2 regions of the Lysinibacillus sp. NPDC092081 genome follow, and region 1 is predicted to be linked to the other one. Evidence: riboswitches for the same ligand, from Rfam matches in the RefSeq annotation. Region 1 holds a riboswitch; the other holds the start of a gene.

Region 1 (8,637 bases):
CATTTTCGAGGATAGGATTGTTAGAAGCGCTTTTACAGTTAAAATGGAGGTTTTTTAAATGACGAACAATGATATTTTAATTCGTTTAAGATATGCATTAGATATCAAAAATAAAGATATGGTTAAAATTTTTAACTTAGGTGGCATGGACTTTACGAAGGAAGAAGTATTGAACATGCTTATTAAAGTTAATGATGAGGAAGAAGCACCAGAAGAATACATCAAATGTAATAATAAAATGGTAGAGGCATTTTTAAATGGATTTATTACATTTAAACGAGGTCCTCAAAAGCCTAAGCCTGGTCAGCCGGAAGGACCACTACCTGTTTCAGGAAAAGAGAGTCCTAATAATATGCTATTAAAGAAAGTGAAGATTGCGTTAGGCTTAACGAGTGAGGAGATGCTCGATATTTTATATGATGGAGGCGTAAGCGTTTCGAAAGGCGAATTAGGTGCCATTTTAAGAAATCCAAGTCATCGTAACTATAAAGAATGTGGCGATCGCTTTGTGAGAAATTTTTTAAGAGGGCTGACAGATAAATATAGAGAATAAAATGGATCTATACTAAAATCTGTTCTTGATTAACAAGAAGCGTGGGTGTCTGAGGCATCGCTCTTGAAAACGTTCTCTCTGAGTAGTCAAGTGTAAAATTGAGTGAAGAGCCAATAAAATAATGACAAACAAAGCAGCTACGATTTTGTAGCTGCTTTGTTTATGGGGTGTTTTATGAAAAAACTATGTCGTGATAAAAATTTTCTACAAAAAGCGCTTTTTTCTTAGTCGAATGTAGTTGACAATTTGTGACCGAATTGTGTACACTGAAATTGACATAAAGTTGTCACAAAGAGGGAAAATAAATGTTCACGAACAGAGGGGTGCTATTATGTTTAGTTTAAACATTTTATTAGTTGCTATCGCATGTGTTACTATTCCACTTGTTGTTGCTTCAGTGATGTTAGACATTTTTTATGCAGAAAAGAAACAAGTTCGTTTTTCATTACGCCGTACATCTATGTGGTATTCCTGTATGTTTGCTTTATCATTTATACCGTCAGTCTTATACATGACATTAACTAAATAACTATCTTTAATATGAATAATCATTTAGGGGTAATTGATTATTTAAAATTATAGTAACAGCTACAATATTGCGTTGTAGCTGTTTTTAATTGTTTTGAAGAGAATTGTGGATAAGCCGAGAAAAATATGTAATAGTATTTATTTCATACTAATAGTAAAATAGTAAAAATTATGTGTATTTTAATCTGGTAATATTGACTGCTTTTACCCATTGTGTTAATTTGAGGAGGAAAAAGATGGGCAAATCTACTGAAAGGTAGAGACGCAAAGCTACAGGTCTAAGGTAATAAATACTATGATGGCTGAGCTGCAAAGGAGTACTAGTTAAGTACATATATTGCTAGTCATATTCTTTGATGCCTATTTCTTTTGAAATAGGTTATTTTTTTTGCCAAAAATACGATAAAGGAGGAAGTAATAATCATGAAGTTGTTGAAAAATGTTTCATTAAAAAACAAACTTTTACTAACGGTTTCTATTATTGTTTTACTTCTAATTGCTATTATTACTACGCAAAGTATTAGAGAATTAAACAATCGAATGTCTGTTGATTTAGAACAAGAATTGAAAAGTGTTGGTTTATTGACAGCTATGAATCTTGATAGTGATGACATTAAAGATTTATTGACTGAAAAGGGAGAAACTAATGCTAAATTCAAGAAAATTCAAAAACAACTCGATAAGATTCAAGAAGAACAAGGAATTATGAGTTGGAGCTATATTTGGGATGTGAAGGATGCGGGTGGCGTTAACCCGATAGGCTATACTTCTAATTTGAACGACGTATATGAAGCGGGTGAAATCTTTACTGATTTAGCAGATGAACATGTAAAAACAGCTAAATTGGCAATTAAAAATAAAAGCACTGAGGTAACTGATATTTTCCAAGATCCTTATGGTTCATGGCGAACTGTATTTAGCCCTATTAAAGATGACAATGGTAAGCTCATTGCATTATTAGGTATTGATTATTCTGCTGACTACATAAATACCATCATTAAAACAAGTATCGTAAAACAAATTGTTATTGCTGTTATTGGAATTTTAATTTTATTAGTTTTACTTTACATAATTATTGATCGTTTATTAAAACCACTTAAGAAAGTAGTAAATGCTGCAAATCAAGTAGCGAATGGGGAATTAATAAATGTAGATTTAGAAATAACGAAGGACGAAATCGGAAATTTATCTGAATCTATTAATACGATGGTTTCAAATTTACAACATATCATTTTAAATATTAGACATACATCTGATAACGTTTCTTCTGCTGCTAATCAGCTGACTGTTAATGCAACAGAGACATATAACAGCTCAACAAATATTGCTCAAGACATGGGGGAAATTACACAAAACGCTGAGGCTTCAATGGTTATGACTGAGGAAACAGCTGCTGCTATGGAGGAAACAGCGACAGGCATTCAGCAAATTGCTGACTCTGCTAATACGGCTGCTGAATCATCTATCTCTTCTTCTCAAGCTTCAGAACGTGGAAATCATGTTGTTCAGCAAGTCATTGCACAAATGGAGTTGATTAATGATTCTGTTGAACAAATAGGGACAACAATAAACGGATTACATATCAATACGAAAAAAATTAGCGATATCGTAAGCCTTATTACAGCAATAGCAGATCAAACGAACCTACTAGCATTGAATGCCGCAATCGAAGCTGCTAGAGCAGGAGAGCATGGAAAAGGCTTCGCAGTTGTTGCTGACGAGGTTAGACGATTAGCGGAGCAATCATCACAATCTGCAACGGAAATATACAATTTAATTAGTACAATCCAAGCTGATTCAAACGCTTCCATCACTGTTATGGAAAAAGGTAAAGAAGATGTAAAGGCTGGTATGGAGTTTACAAACGAAGTAGGGGAAATCTTTAAAGAAATTCTCGCTTCATCAGAGGAAGTTGCAAGTCAGATTCGCGAAATTTCTGCTGCGTCTCAACAAATTTCTGCTTCATCGGAGGAAGTAGCAGCATCTGTCAATAATATTAAACAATCTGCGGAACAGTCATCTGAATTCTCGTCGAATGTGTCAAACGCAACGCAAGAGCAATTGACGACCATGCAAGAGGTGAAAGAGGCATCTTCTTCATTAGGAAAAACAGCAGAAGAATTGCAGGTACTTGTAGCAAAATTCAAATTGGAGAATGATCAATGATAGAAATTAATTTTAAAGGAAAAAATGTACTAATTACAGGTTCAAGTAAAGGAATTGGCAAAGCCATTGCTTTAGGCTTTGCCGAGCAAGGAGCCAATGTATTCATCAATTATATTGGTGATGACAACGAGGCAGAAGAGGTTCGTGCACAAGCAGAAAAGTTTGGTGTACAGGCTATGAAATTTAATGCAGATGTATCGGATTCTCAGCAAGTTCAAGCTATGTATCAATATATGGACAAACATTTAGGTGATATTGATATTCTAGTCAATAACGCCGGATTCGCACAGGCTTCAAGCATTACGGATTTAACAGATGAGCAGTGGGATAAAATGATTAAAGTTCATCTATACGGTTGCTTCTATAATTGTCGAGAAGCAGCAAAAAGAATGAAAGAACGAAACAAAGGGAAAATTATTAATATTTCTTCTGATATTGGTAGTTTAGGTTGTGAGGAATTTACGCATTATTCTGCTGCGAAGGGTGGCATTAATGCATTTACGAAGGCTTTGGCACGAGAGTTAGCGCCTACAATATTAGTCAACGCAGTAGCTCCTAGTGGAACATTTACAGACATCCTAAAGGAATTTGGTGAAAATTATGTAGAGGAAGAGTCTGCTAAATATCCGTTAAAACGATTAGCTCAACCAGAAGAAATCGCAAAGAGTGTATTATTTTTAGCTTCAGAAAATGCGGATTTCTATACGGGTCAAGTATTAACGCCTAATGGTGGAGTCGTGATGAACGGATAATGTGGAAAACTAAGGAGCAATACTATGTTAAATATAATCATCTTTAGCTTATACTTAATTTTTATTTATTTCATTGGATATAAAGGATACAAACGAGTTAATACTGCGGAGGATTTAATTGTTGCTGGTTGGAGTATGCCTTTATCTGTTGTAACAGGAAGTCTAGTGGCGGCCTTATTAGCTGCCCCATTCTTCTTTGCGGCAGTAGGCTCAGGTTACACAAGTGGCGGCTTTGAGGGCTCAGCGACAATGGGCGGTTTAGGGACTTGTATGATTCTTGGAGCCCTTATTTGGACGAAGCCATTACGTAGATTAAAAGGCTGGACATTAGCAGACTACTATGGATTACGATATGGCAGTAAAAAACTAGGTGCTTATACAGGCATCGTAATGGCGATTGCCTTCGGCGTCTTTAATGCAGCTGCGTTAACAGTTGGTGGCACGTATATTATTCAGCAACTGTTGCAAATTGATTTCGTTCCGGCAGCATTACTTTTTGTATCATTAACTGCCCTATATTCTGTAATTGGTGGCTTATGGGCTGTAGCCTATACGGAAATTGTTCAGGGGGCACTGGCAGTAGCGGGTATATTAGGGATTACAATTTTTATCTTATTCTATTATCCTGATGTAACATTTAACCCAGAGTGGTGGAATATTAGTGAACTCTTCAATAAGGCTGGAGCAGAGTTTTGGACACTTTATCTTGTGTTAGCACTTGGTGATATTCCAGCGGTGGATTTAGGACAAAGGGTGGCAGCGGCGAAAAGTCCAAAAGTAGCACAGCGCAGTATGATTATAGCTGGGGCAATTATTATCGCAATCAGCTGGATTCCGGGTATGTTAGGAGAAGCGTTCAAAACGATTTATCCTAATAGTACAAATCCAGAGACGTTAATGCTTGCTTTTGCTCAAGGATATTTTCCTCCATTATTAGCAGCCATCTTTTTAACAGCAATGGCAGCGATGGGGATGTCTACTGTAGCCGCGTGTTATGTTGCGACTTCAGGAATTATCACAAAAAACATTTATTTAGACTTTATTAATCGAAACCCAGATCCAAAAAAATTATTAAGATTTTCAAGACTTATTATTATTTTAAGCGCTTTGCTAGGCTTAGTTTTAGCGGTCAGCTTCCAGAAAGTAATTGATTTAGCATATTTGGCATGGGATATTGTCTTCGTGACGATTTTCTGGCCAATCGTTTTAGGACCGTTTTGGAAGCGAGTAAGTACACCTGCCGTGTGGACAAGTATATCTGTCGGGCTAGTCTATTACATTATTACATCTTTAACTTATGTACCGAGTCTTCATATCCAATCAGAAGGATTTTTAGGCTTATTAAATGAACTGTGGCAGGCACCTGTTTTCTCAGGCGTTGTGATTACAGGTATTACAATTGTTATTGTAAGTTTGCTTATTCCACCTTCGCAACATGTTCTTGAGATGCATAAAATTGAAAAAGATAAGACTTTAGACAATGTTGGTAGTAAAGAGGAATTAATGGAACATTCAAATTGATAATTATTTATAAAAAAAAATTGGAAACACGAGAGCATTGATATTCAATGTCCTCGTGTTTTTTTATGCAGAAAACAACACTTAAAAATGACAATTTTAGCTTGTTTTAGGAAAAAAAATAAAGTACTTTGGTAATAGAGACATTTTACCAGGAGAATGTTGTAAAATTTGTTGTTACAAACAATTCTATAGTAAATATTAACGTGGAAATGAAATTTTAAAAATTATAAGGAGTTTATCGATGAGAAGTAGCTTAAAAATTAAAATGTTAATGGTATTTTCAATTTTACTCGTTATTTCGTGTTTTCTGATTAGCTTTTTTATTTATCGTTCTTCATTGGAGCTAGTGAAAGAAACAGTTGGTCAGCAAAATGTAAATATGATTGATCAGGCAATCTCAAAGATAGACGTTAAAGGCTATCAAAGGTTAGAAATTGGTGCAAAAAAAGATGACTATTATTATGAATTACAAAAAGAATTGAGCTCTGTTAAAGAGCTTCATAAGGTATCTAGTTTGTATACAATGACTCGAGTAAAAAATGGTGATGGATATGACTACTACTATATGATAGATAGTGTACCGAATGATGATTCAACGATTGGCAATAAAGAAGAATCACCAGAATCTTATCCTAAAATGAAGCAAGTATTTGAAACAGGGAACATACAATTTCAGCTATCAAATGATTCACAATACGGAGCGGTGCTTGCCATCTATGCACCGATAAAAAATGATGCTGGCGAAGTTATAGGATTAATAGGGGCAGATTTAGATGCCGCGGAAGTTTATGTGGACATGAATGCTAATCAAATGAAAATTATCTTGATTACGCTAATTGTATTAATAGTAGGGCTCTGCATTGTTTATTTCTTCACAGATTATTTAACGAAGCCAATTAGAAAATTAACATCACAAGTAAAACAAGTTGGTAATGGCGATTTAACCGTAAAAATAGAAACAGATCGAAAAGATGAAATTGGAGTTTTGACAAATACATTCCAACAAATGGTGCTTGATTTGCAAAATATTATTATTGGAATCAATTCTGGCTCTAAGCAGTTAATCGATACGATTAACGGAGTGGCAAAAAGTAGTGAAAAGGCAACTGAAGCAATTAGTCACATTTCTGCTTCTATTCAGGAAGTGTCGGCTGGGGCTCATGCACAGTATAAAAGCTCAGAGGAAAGCTCAGCTACATTAGAGCAAATGTCGGAGGGCATTCAACAAATTGCCGAGGCTTCTTCAAATGTATCTCAATTATCATCTATTAGCTTACAAAACGTAGAGCTTGGAAATGGAAACATTGAAAAAGTGATTCATCAAATGAATATTATTAATGATTCCGTTCAATTATCCGCAAATGCAATTAAAAAACTAGAAAGTCAATCAAATGAAGTATCACTTATTATCAATATGATTCGTGATATCGCTTCACAAACTAATCTACTTGCCTTAAATGCTGCAATTGAAGCGGCTAGAGCTGGCGAATCTGGAAAGGGCTTTGCCGTAGTAGCTGAAGAAGTAAGAAAGCTTGCGGAGCAATCAGAAAAATCGGCGAATAGCATATCAAATTTGATTTCTAAAATAAGTGAGGATACGAGCTTAACTGTGCAAACGATGAATGTTGTAACAGAAAATGTAGAAGACGGTTTACAAGCTGTTGAAGAAGCTGGAAAATCATTTGGAAGTATTCTCCAATCTATTCAGGGTGTAGTATCTCATACAAAACAAGTTTCTGTAACCTCAGAAGAAATGTCTGCATTTTCTCAGGAGATTACAGCAGGTGTTATGGAAACAACGATGCTTGCTAATAAGGCTGCAAAGGCAACAGAAAGTGTTGTAGACCGTACGATGGAACAAGAAAGCTACAATCAAGATATCCTCCATTCTATTTTGAAATTGAATAAAATGGCAGAAGAACTTGAAAAATCCGTTTCAAAGTTTGATGTAGATGTTAGAAACACAGATAATTCCCATAGAAATTAAGAATGAAAAGATAATCGTTGGAATAAAATTTCTATTAACATGGATGAAATAATCCTATCGATTATCTTTTTGAGGGTGGGATATAGATGAAAACCTTTTTTCTTATATTTCTAGGAGTGATCTATTTATTACTAGCAAAGTCAGTCGAAACGGCTATATTTAGTAACGTATATTTTTTAATTGGTTTAGGACTATTAATAACAGGAATTATTCGATATGTTAAAGAACGATATATCTATATCAATACATTAAATGAAATGAAAGAGGCAAGTGAGGAGGAGTTTATGGCTATCCCTCATACACATTGTATCGTCTCAAATGATTGTTTAAGTGCTTTACTATTAAATGAACCTACAAATACACTGTTCCTCGTAAGTAGAGAAGATTTAGAAGAAGATTTGATAAAAAAAGAAATTCCATTCAATAAAATATATGAAGTTGCTATAGTAGAGGACGAAATGTATATGGCAAGGACTAGCAATAACTTCATAAGTGGTTCATTACTGAATGAAGAACTGGATATAGAAGAAGAGGAATTAGATGAAGAAGACCCTGAGTATAACACTGTATCTCAATTGACGTTAAAAATTGTAGCTGATAACTTATCTGACCCTATTCTAGAATATGCTTTTATGGATAACAGTGAGCCTATATCAAGAGAAGAGGATGAGTATCAAGAAGCGCTTGAGTTATGTGAGGAATGGTTTCAAAAGATCAGTGTTATTATCAAACGTTATGAGCTTGAAAGGGTACCAATTAGACATTGGCAATAAACTAATATGTAGTAAAGAAAGCTATCTCGAACGTAATGTCGAGATAGCTTTTTTAACTTCTAGGAATAATCTAGAGTGATGATCAGGTATCGTCTAAAAGTGATCGGGTGAGCCAGAAAAGTGCGCAGGGTACCAAAGGAATATCTTCTAGAAACCTACGTTCACGTTCTCTAACTTACAGAGTATTAAGAATCCGTACCTAAATTTTAAATTGCTGTAATTGGATATTTAGCTCTTCAGCCATACTAGCGAGCTGATTTGCACTCCTTGAAATTTCCTCCATAGTAGCGGCTGTTTCCTCTACAGTTGCCGTTGTTTGTTCTACGCCAGCCGCAGACTCTTGAGAAATAGAAGCCA
Region 2 (8,637 bases), on a different contig from region 1:
GAAATGGTTAAACTTTGGTGGAGGTCACCATATTACTCGTGAGGATTACGATGTAGAAAAGCTTGTGAATATCATTAATTACATTCAAGACAAGTATAACCTTCTCGTCTATTTAGAGCCAGGTGAAGCTGTGGCACTTAATACAGGTTATTTAGTAGCAACTGTTCTTGATGTACAGAAAAACGGTATGGACCTAGCAATTTTAGATACATCGGCGACTTGCCATATGCCAGATGTTCTAGAAATGCCATACCGCCCAATGATTATCGGTTCTGGTCAACCAAATGAGCTTGCATACACATATCGCCTTGGAGGACTTACATGTCTTGCTGGCGATGTAATAGGTGATTATTCATTCAAACAACCTTTGCAGCCGGGCGATCGTCTAGTATTTACAGATATGGCGCATTACTCAATGGTGAAAAATCATATGTTTAATGGTGTAAATCTTCCATCCATCGTTTCTTATAACGATGAAGAAGGCATTAAAGTTATTCGTGAATTTAAATTTGAAGACTATAGCGGCCGACTTTCATAAGGCAAAGAAAATCCTCTCCAACTTAATGCTGGAGAGGATTTTTTTATGGATGCATATTCATCCAACTATCAACATGATGAATGGCAAAACCATTATAACCTTTTTTATTGGCATAATGTTGATGAACTTGTGCTAACTGTTTATTCATATAGGCTTTTCCATCATCATAGAAGGTAATATTATTCCCTTCATCAGAGGCTCCTGTTTCCACACCAATAACAATTGATTTTTTTACTTTTTTTGCATAGTTTATTTCATGTTCAACAATATTAATAATGTCTTTAGCAGTATCTCGATAAGCCATTATCGAAACACTTTCCACTTGGTCAATCACCCATTCAGCTAATAAACCTTTACCAAATTGGTTTTTGTATGTAATTTCATCAAACCAAAATGGCATATCAACCTCCAATGGCAAGTGTAATCGATCTGTATCCCCTTTCGCTCGAGTAAGAAGCGCTTGATAGGATTCAATCGTTTTTACTTGGTTCGAGTTCCAACCACTATTTAAATAGGGCTCTACATCAAGATGAACTCCAGAAAATTGCTCTGTTGCTGCTGCATTTTCATTATATGTATGTAACCAATCAAACAGCTGATCCTGCATTTCATAGCCCTCTGCTGAAACCCAACTTGCAGAACCATCCAACGCATAGACTTTTATCCCTTTTGCCGTTGCTTTATCGATAAAACTTTTGTAATAGTTACTTGCTATATCACTATTAATTTGTAAATATAATTTATTAATATGTTTGCTTTCTAAAAATAAGAGTACTCCTGATTCATCTTCGACAATCTTTGTCGTATCCCATAACCAAGTAGCCTTATCTTGCATGGCCATTGCGTCTACCTTTCCCATTGTTGATCCTAGCGTACTTACAATTGCTACTATAAAAACAATGATTGCTTTTGATAGTGAACGACTTACCATATGATTACATCTCCATTCTATTTGCCGAGGCTCATAGAACGGAACCTGGCAACCTGACAATCATGCACTACAATAGTGTTTAGACTCATGGCTTTGCGTCCTTCCCTTTCGGTGAAGTTTGCCTTTTTCAGTAGTTTTCTTACCTTACATAATACGATGTTAGAATGAATATGTCTGTAGGTAAAACGCATAATTTTATTGATAACTTTCAAATAAGATAATAAGAATACAGGTTATTTTTACTATATTAGAATAAAACGTAGAAGTAATTATGAAGGTGAACATATTGAATGGATGATAGTGAAGATGTAAGTGTAGCCATTGAGAATTATGAAATGCAAAATTAGTTAAAGATTTCTTTCGATATCTTTAACTGAAAAACAATTTGTATGTAATGTATCCTATAAATAACACTAAAACTAATACCACTGTCTCTTTCCAACCCATACCATTTAAATTTCCGCTAATTCCCCTATTTATTCCATCGTTTAAAGAACCAGTAGGATTGTTTTTTAATTCACTTTGTTTTAAACGCTCTCTTTTTTCTTCAGGTGTTTCCGTTTTCTTTGAATCCATATGACAAATACCTCCCCTTATTAATATTTACGTATTTATACTATAGATATATTCATAATTATGCTTGTTTGTTATGTACACAAAATCAAAGTCTTATATTTACTCATAATTTTCACATGTTGCCACGACGTCCCCAGGAAAGCGATCAGTCGGAACGGAAATCAACCACACGTTTTGGTAATAAGTTTAAAATTCGACATCGAGTATTCATTTTCCTTTTACTGTTGGGAAACCGCTTAAAAAGAAGAAAGACAGAATCACATATTTGTAATTCTGTCTAAAACATCAACATGAAGTGTTGAATTATTTAATCCTACAAAAACTTATGCCTCTACATTTTCTTTTTCATTTTCAAGCATTTTGTGTAAATAATTAATAATTTCACGTATACCTTCTAATGAATTTACAAGTATTTTCGGGTCTACGTATGTGATCATGCGATTTTCAAGATTAGCCACAGCTGTAAAGTAGCGTGTTTTTGAATAATTGACAAGTCCCATTTGCTTTAATACTGACTCATCAAAATCAAGAATTTCACGAGCTTCTGTTACAAGTAATCCATAATTCACAACATCCGTGTTCAACACTATAATCCGTGCTGTTGCAGCATTAGAAGAACGATTATAAAGAATACGCTCAAAATCAAGCACAGGGACAAGCTCGCCACGAATTCTTGTGAAGCCTAGAAGATAATTAGGCAAATGAGGAATTGGTGTTACTTGCTCTAACTTTTCAATCGAAATCGCTTGTTCCACAGGCACTGCATATTCCTCTGTACCACAAGCAAAAACTACTGCCTTTACACTTTCCATGCGGTCACATCCTTCGATTCTGTTGTTATTTTTGCGCAGACTCTTTTACGATTTCAACAAGTAAATCTGCTAATTTTTCTAATTCTGTTACTGGGATTTTTTCATTTGTTGTATGAATGTCCTCGTACCCAACAGAAAGATTTACTGTAGGGATGCCAAAGCCCGCAATAACATTAGCATCGGAGCCTCCACCTGAAATACCAAGCTTTGGTGTGCGATCGATGTTGTGAACAGCTGCCATTGCCACTTGAACAACTTTATCTGATTCTGTTACACGGAATCCAGGATACATTAGCTTCACTTCAACTTCAGCCTTTGCTCCTAATGAAGCAGCAACTTGCTCAAACGTCTCCTGCATATGCTTAGTCTGTGCATCTAGCTTCGCTTTGTCGATTGAACGAGCTTCTGCAAGAATCGTTACTTCATCACACACAATATTTGTTGCCTGACCACCTTCAAAACGACCAATATTTGCTGTTGTTTCTTCATCTAATCGACCTAGCTTCATTTTTGCAATACATTTTGAAGCAACCGTAATCGCTGAAATTCCTTTTTCTGGAGCAACACCAGCGTGCGCTGTTTTCCCAATTATTTTAACGGAAATTTTCGCTTGGAATGGAGCTGCTGTTACAATTCCTCCTACTTTACCATCACTGTCTACAGCAAAGCCATACTTTGCTTTAATTTTAGATGGATCTAACTCTTTAGCGCCAACGAGTCCACTTTCCTCGCCAGCTGTAATAATAAATTCGATATCACCATGTTCAATATTTTGCTCTTTTAAGCGTTTAACCATTTCAAATAATGCGGCGAGACCAGCTTTGTCATCAGCACCTAAAATAGTTGTACCATCTGAAACGATATAGCCATCTTCACGAAGAGATGGTTTAATCCCTTTACCTGGGACAACTGTATCCATATGAGAAGTAAAATAAATTGGTTCGATATCTAATGAACCCTTTAGCGTAGCAAGTATATTACCTGCTCCATGCCCATTACGAGTATGTGCATCATCTTGTTCTACTGTAAAACCAAGCGCTGTTAATTTGTCGATTAAAATCGGCGCAATTACTTCTTCATGTTTTGTTTCTGAATCGATTTGTACGAGCTCAAAAAACTCTTCTACTAAACGACTTGTCATGTTGTAGGACTCCCTTAGTTTACGTGTTTTTCCACGTTATAGTATATGTATTATTTTAGCACAACGTCTAAAGAGTTGAAATAATTCGCTTATAGGAACTACACTATTTTTAGGAAGGAATATCAATTACTCCTTGGCGTAAATTAAAAAGTACACCTCTTAGGCAAAACGAGGGTAATTTCCGTTCCAGCTGGGCGTTATCGTAGGACGTGATGCCTTTACGCTATTGGCTCACTCCATGGGCTCATCTGTGACGCTGATCCGCAAGAATTCGCCCATCCTCTGTAGCTTTTGAAAAAAGATTGATTAAAATGGATAAAAGAATAAGCCTCGTATTTTGAACAAAGTTTGATCAAAATACGAGGTTTTACCTGTTTATCGTTAATCATTTTTTTAATAAAGATTGATTTTTCCGGAATATGAATCTTCAACTAAAGCACCCCCATTAGTTGAGCAAGGAAAAGCATTAAAAATAATTTATTAATATCACCTACATAAGTTGTAGGTTTTCCACTGTTCCGTGAATAATTCAGGTTTGAAGATATTCTTCTAATAAAGTTAAAAAGAGCTCGATATCATCTTTGCTAATATCACCAATGTTGGCTACCCTAAAAGAATTTAATTGATAAAGTTTTCCAGGATATATCGTTATTCCGTTAGCATAAAAATAATCATGCATTTCTTTAAAATTATACTTTTCACTTTCGGGCTCTACTATTGCTGTAATAATCTTTGAATGGTGCTCGACGGGGACGAGATAGTTTAAACCAAGTCTAGAGAGGCCTTCTATTAAGGTTTCCCAACATTTAGAGTATCGCTCATATCTTTCTTCCATTCCTTCTGCTTTTAATTCTACAATCGCTTGTTTTAGCGCATAGATAGTTTGTACAGGCGGAGTAAAACGCATCTGACCCGTCTCGATGAAATGGGTATATTGAGAATAAAGATTCAAGTAATAATTTGTCGGCTTTTTTGTTTTTCCTTTTTCTAGTTCGCTTTTTTTAGCTATAACAAAAGAGACTCCTGCCATTCCTTGAAGGTTTTTATTGGAACTAGCCGCCAAATAACTTATATTCATTTTACTCATATTAATAGGAATAGCCGCAAACGAACTCATTGCATCTACCATCATATTAATCTCATTTTCTTCACAAATGGAGCCAATCGATTCTATATCATTTAATAATCCCGTTGTTGTTTCATTATGCACGACAGCTAGAAAAGAAACTTTTCGTGGGATTTTTTGAATGAATGAATGTAACTGATCTAATTTAATCGGTTGATCGGGTGGACTTAAAAACTCAATCCAATCCAGCTGATAAGCTTCTGCAATTTCACATATTCTTTTTCCATAGGCTCCGTTATTAATGATTACTAAAACCCCATCAGTCATTACTGAACTCAAGATTGACTCCACAGCAGCAGTACCTGAACCACCGAATAAAACGGTTGTATATTGATTCTCTTCTGAAACTAAACTAGTAATTTCAGCAGTAACAAATTGCAATAATTGGCTGAAGTCATCTTCACGAGGGCAAATATCAGGTACCACTTGTGCGTATTTAACCGTATCTGTTGTAGTAGCAGGTCCGGGATTCAGTAATATATTTCTTTTAATTTTCTTCACGGTACTCCTCCCTTTAATTTTTAGTACACTTTTATACGCGGTTCGAATTATCTCCCTCCAACTAAGTTTTAGTACTGAAAGGGGCTTCTTATAGGCAAGATCAACCTGCTAATATTCATTTTCAGAACAATTATTTAATAAATCTCTGTAGACGATTTTTAACTTCACTTGGAGTAACTTTTGGGCGTCCTAGATTTTGTTTAGATCCCTTTGAGATTTTCAAATAAATAAAAGTCAGCCCTTTTGTCATTTTCCATTCTTGAATATACTTTTCAAGTTCATGCAAATTATGGATATAATATGACTTTTCATAACCGCAAGCTGCAGCAATATTGACAATATCAACATTGTGAGAAACGGTATTTTGCCCTCCAGTTGAATCGTGAACTTGATTATCTAGAAGAATGTGGAGCATATTTTCAGGTTGATAGTAGCCATTTGTAGATAAGCTCCCCATTCGCATAAGGAGGGAACCATCTCCATCAATAACAACTACATCTATATCTTTTCGTGTATAGGCTAAGCCTAAGCCTAAAGAACCGACACAACCCATGGAGCCAACCATATATAGATTATTATCAGAATCCTCGACCTCATATAGTTCCCTTCCTGTTTTACCAGTTGTGGCCATTAGTACTGTTTTCATATCTTTAAGTCCGTTTATCACTTTTAAAGTGTCAAATCGACTTGGCAGTTCATCTAAGTCAATTTTTTCACTTTTTTTCTTATTTATATGATTAAGACGTTGCTCTATCTTCAATTTCTCACTTTTAAATGTTTCTTTTCTCACTACAAAAAAGAATGGTTGATTTACTTCAATCCACTTGTTAGCTTCTTCAAGCTGTCTCTTTGCCTCACTATCATCAGGAGATAAGAATTGCCATTTTATTTGCATGAGATCTAATAGTTGTGTAGTAATTTGCCCCATTAATTCATGCTGGGGTTCATCATTCAACCCGGGTTCTCCACGTAGACTAACAAACCCAAGTATAGGTATTTGAAAGGGGTAGTTTAAGGAAGTCAATGGAGAAATACAATTGGTTAGACCAGAGTTTTGCATTAAAACAACTGATTTCCTTCCCCCAAGGTATGCTCCTGAAGCAATAGCTACTGCATCACCTTCGTTGGCTGCCGCAATATATTCACACTCATTTATAGAATAGTTAATAAGATTCTTTAAAAACGAACATGGGACCCCACTGTAAAAGTCAAAACCATGTCTTTTAAGCTCATTTCCAAATTCGCTTGTATTTAACATACCATCACTCCGTTTCCGTTTTTGATTGGTTATTAGTTGATGGCAAATATTTCTTCTCCGCTTTTTGAAGCTCCTCAGCATTTTGGAGTCTAAAAATCTCTTGCACACTTACGATCGATTTCTCTACTTGAATGAGACTTTCATCTTTTAGGATTTGTTTTGAGATGTTCTGCATAGCAGTAATCGATGCTCTTAGGTTATGGTTAGCCCAGATTGCAGTACTTATTCCTACTTTTCTGAATTCACTAGTTGGGGTTGTATAATATTTTGTAGGCACAATAACCACTGGATGCCTTCCACTCCATTCCTTCATAAATGCTTCAATTTCTTTAAAATCTGACTTTTTACTATGCACAAGTATTGCATCGGCGCCTGCCTTCCTATAGGCTTCCGCACGTTTAAGGGCTTCATCTAATCCCAAGCCTGCAATAAAAGCCTCGACTCTAGCTACAACCATAAAGTCTTCATCCTCTTGAGCATCTTTCATTGCTTTTATTTTCCCGCAAAATTCTTCAATCGATGCGAGAGGTTGTGTTTCTCCATTAATAAATGAGTTCGTTTTCGGAAAAATTTTATCCTCGATACAGACTCCAGCAATATGCAATTGTTCTAGTTTTCTAACTAACCTCCGAGCATTATTAAAATTCCCATATCCTGTATCCCCATCTAATAGGATGGGAATTGTTGTCGTATCACTCATAAATTCAAGTATATCTAATACCTGCGTCCATGATGCTTCATTATTATCTCTTACACCCAATGATCCTGATATTGATAGACCACTCGCCCAAATCCCTTTAAAACCGACTTCCTCTACAATTTTTGCGGAAAGACCGTTATGGGCTTCCATTAAAAACTCAAGTTTATCTGAATATATTATTTCTTTTAATTTCGTCGTTTTTTTCAATATCTTCCCTCTCCTTATTCGACATATCATATTATCATATGCCTACAAGTAAAGAATTATAGGGCAGATACATTAGAAACTAATGATTTTGAAATCAAAAAAATGGAAGTATAAAGAACAATCATAACGCTACTTATCTAGTGTAGTAATATTATGGGACTCTAACAGAAAATTGAGGAGATAAATCGCGTTCCAAAATCTCACCCACCCATGCATGATAAATCTATTTACATACAATACAGTAACTGCCATACGAAGAGAGGACTACACTATTAATTCAAAAGAAATAAAAATATCTTACGAAATGAGGTGCGTTTATTGAAAAATGCACTTGGAAAATGGGAACAATTCTTACTTTTAAAACAAAATCCTTTAACAACTAACTGCATGCCAGAATCAACACTTTACAGTCTAGAAAACCTAATCTATTTATTAAATAGGTATGAGCATGTTTATGTGAAACATAATAGCACTGGACAGGGAAGAGCAATTTATAAAGTCTACAAAGGAAAAGATGGACACTATTGTTTTAACGGATTTACTATGCAAGGTGAAGAAATAAATAAGTGTGTAGCAGCAATTGAGGATTTCCATCAAGTTCTACATCCATATGAGAAACATGGTAAATTAAGCGGAAATTATATTATACAGGAGGGGGTCATAAGTCTAACCCCTAATGGGGATTCAATATCCATTCGTGTTCTTGTTCAAAATCTAAAGGGAAAATGGATAATTGGTGGAATGTACGGAAGAATTGCAACTGAGGATCATGGGATTGTCAATTCAAATCGGGGTTCTCAAGTAATACCGATTGATGAATTATTATCAGTTTATATGATGATGGATA

What was found. A riboswitch is a leader RNA that binds a small molecule or an ion and turns the genes downstream of it on or off. The one in region 1 is predicted to bind cyclic di-GMP.
Region 2: another riboswitch for cyclic di-GMP. It lies ahead of ACIQLB_RS15515 (amidase); the one in region 1 lies ahead of ACIQLB_RS21040 (methyl-accepting chemotaxis protein).

Annotation. Positions count from the first base shown of each region.
Region 1 covers NZ_JBIVRU010000021.1:27,687-36,323, reverse strand. The annotation lists gene ACIQLB_RS21050 (YehS family protein) at 59-553, shown strand; gene ACIQLB_RS21045 (hypothetical protein) at 885-1,082, shown strand; cyclic di-GMP riboswitch class I at 1,311-1,396, shown strand; gene ACIQLB_RS21040 (methyl-accepting chemotaxis protein) at 1,505-3,247, shown strand; gene ACIQLB_RS21035 (SDR family NAD(P)-dependent oxidoreductase) at 3,244-3,999, shown strand; gene ACIQLB_RS21030 (sodium:solute symporter family protein) at 4,024-5,520, shown strand; gene ACIQLB_RS21025 (methyl-accepting chemotaxis protein) at 5,762-7,507, shown strand; gene ACIQLB_RS21020 (hypothetical protein) at 7,594-8,280, shown strand; gene ACIQLB_RS21015 (methyl-accepting chemotaxis protein) at 8,480-8,637, opposite strand, start outside.
Region 2 covers NZ_JBIVRU010000010.1:114,351-122,987, reverse strand. The annotation lists gene nspC (carboxynorspermidine decarboxylase) at 1-538, shown strand, start outside; gene ACIQLB_RS15515 (amidase) at 582-1,469, opposite strand; cyclic di-GMP riboswitch class I at 1,514-1,602, opposite strand; gene ACIQLB_RS15510 (DUF6366 family protein) at 1,839-2,045, opposite strand; gene ACIQLB_RS15505 (chemotaxis protein CheW) at 2,369-2,857, opposite strand; gene ACIQLB_RS15500 (M20/M25/M40 family metallo-hydrolase) at 2,883-3,998, opposite strand; gene ACIQLB_RS15495 (2-aminoethylphosphonate aminotransferase) at 4,528-5,625, opposite strand; gene aepY (phosphonopyruvate decarboxylase) at 5,756-6,883, opposite strand; gene aepX (phosphoenolpyruvate mutase) at 6,888-7,790, opposite strand; gene ACIQLB_RS15480 (YheC/YheD family protein) at 8,109-8,637, shown strand, end outside.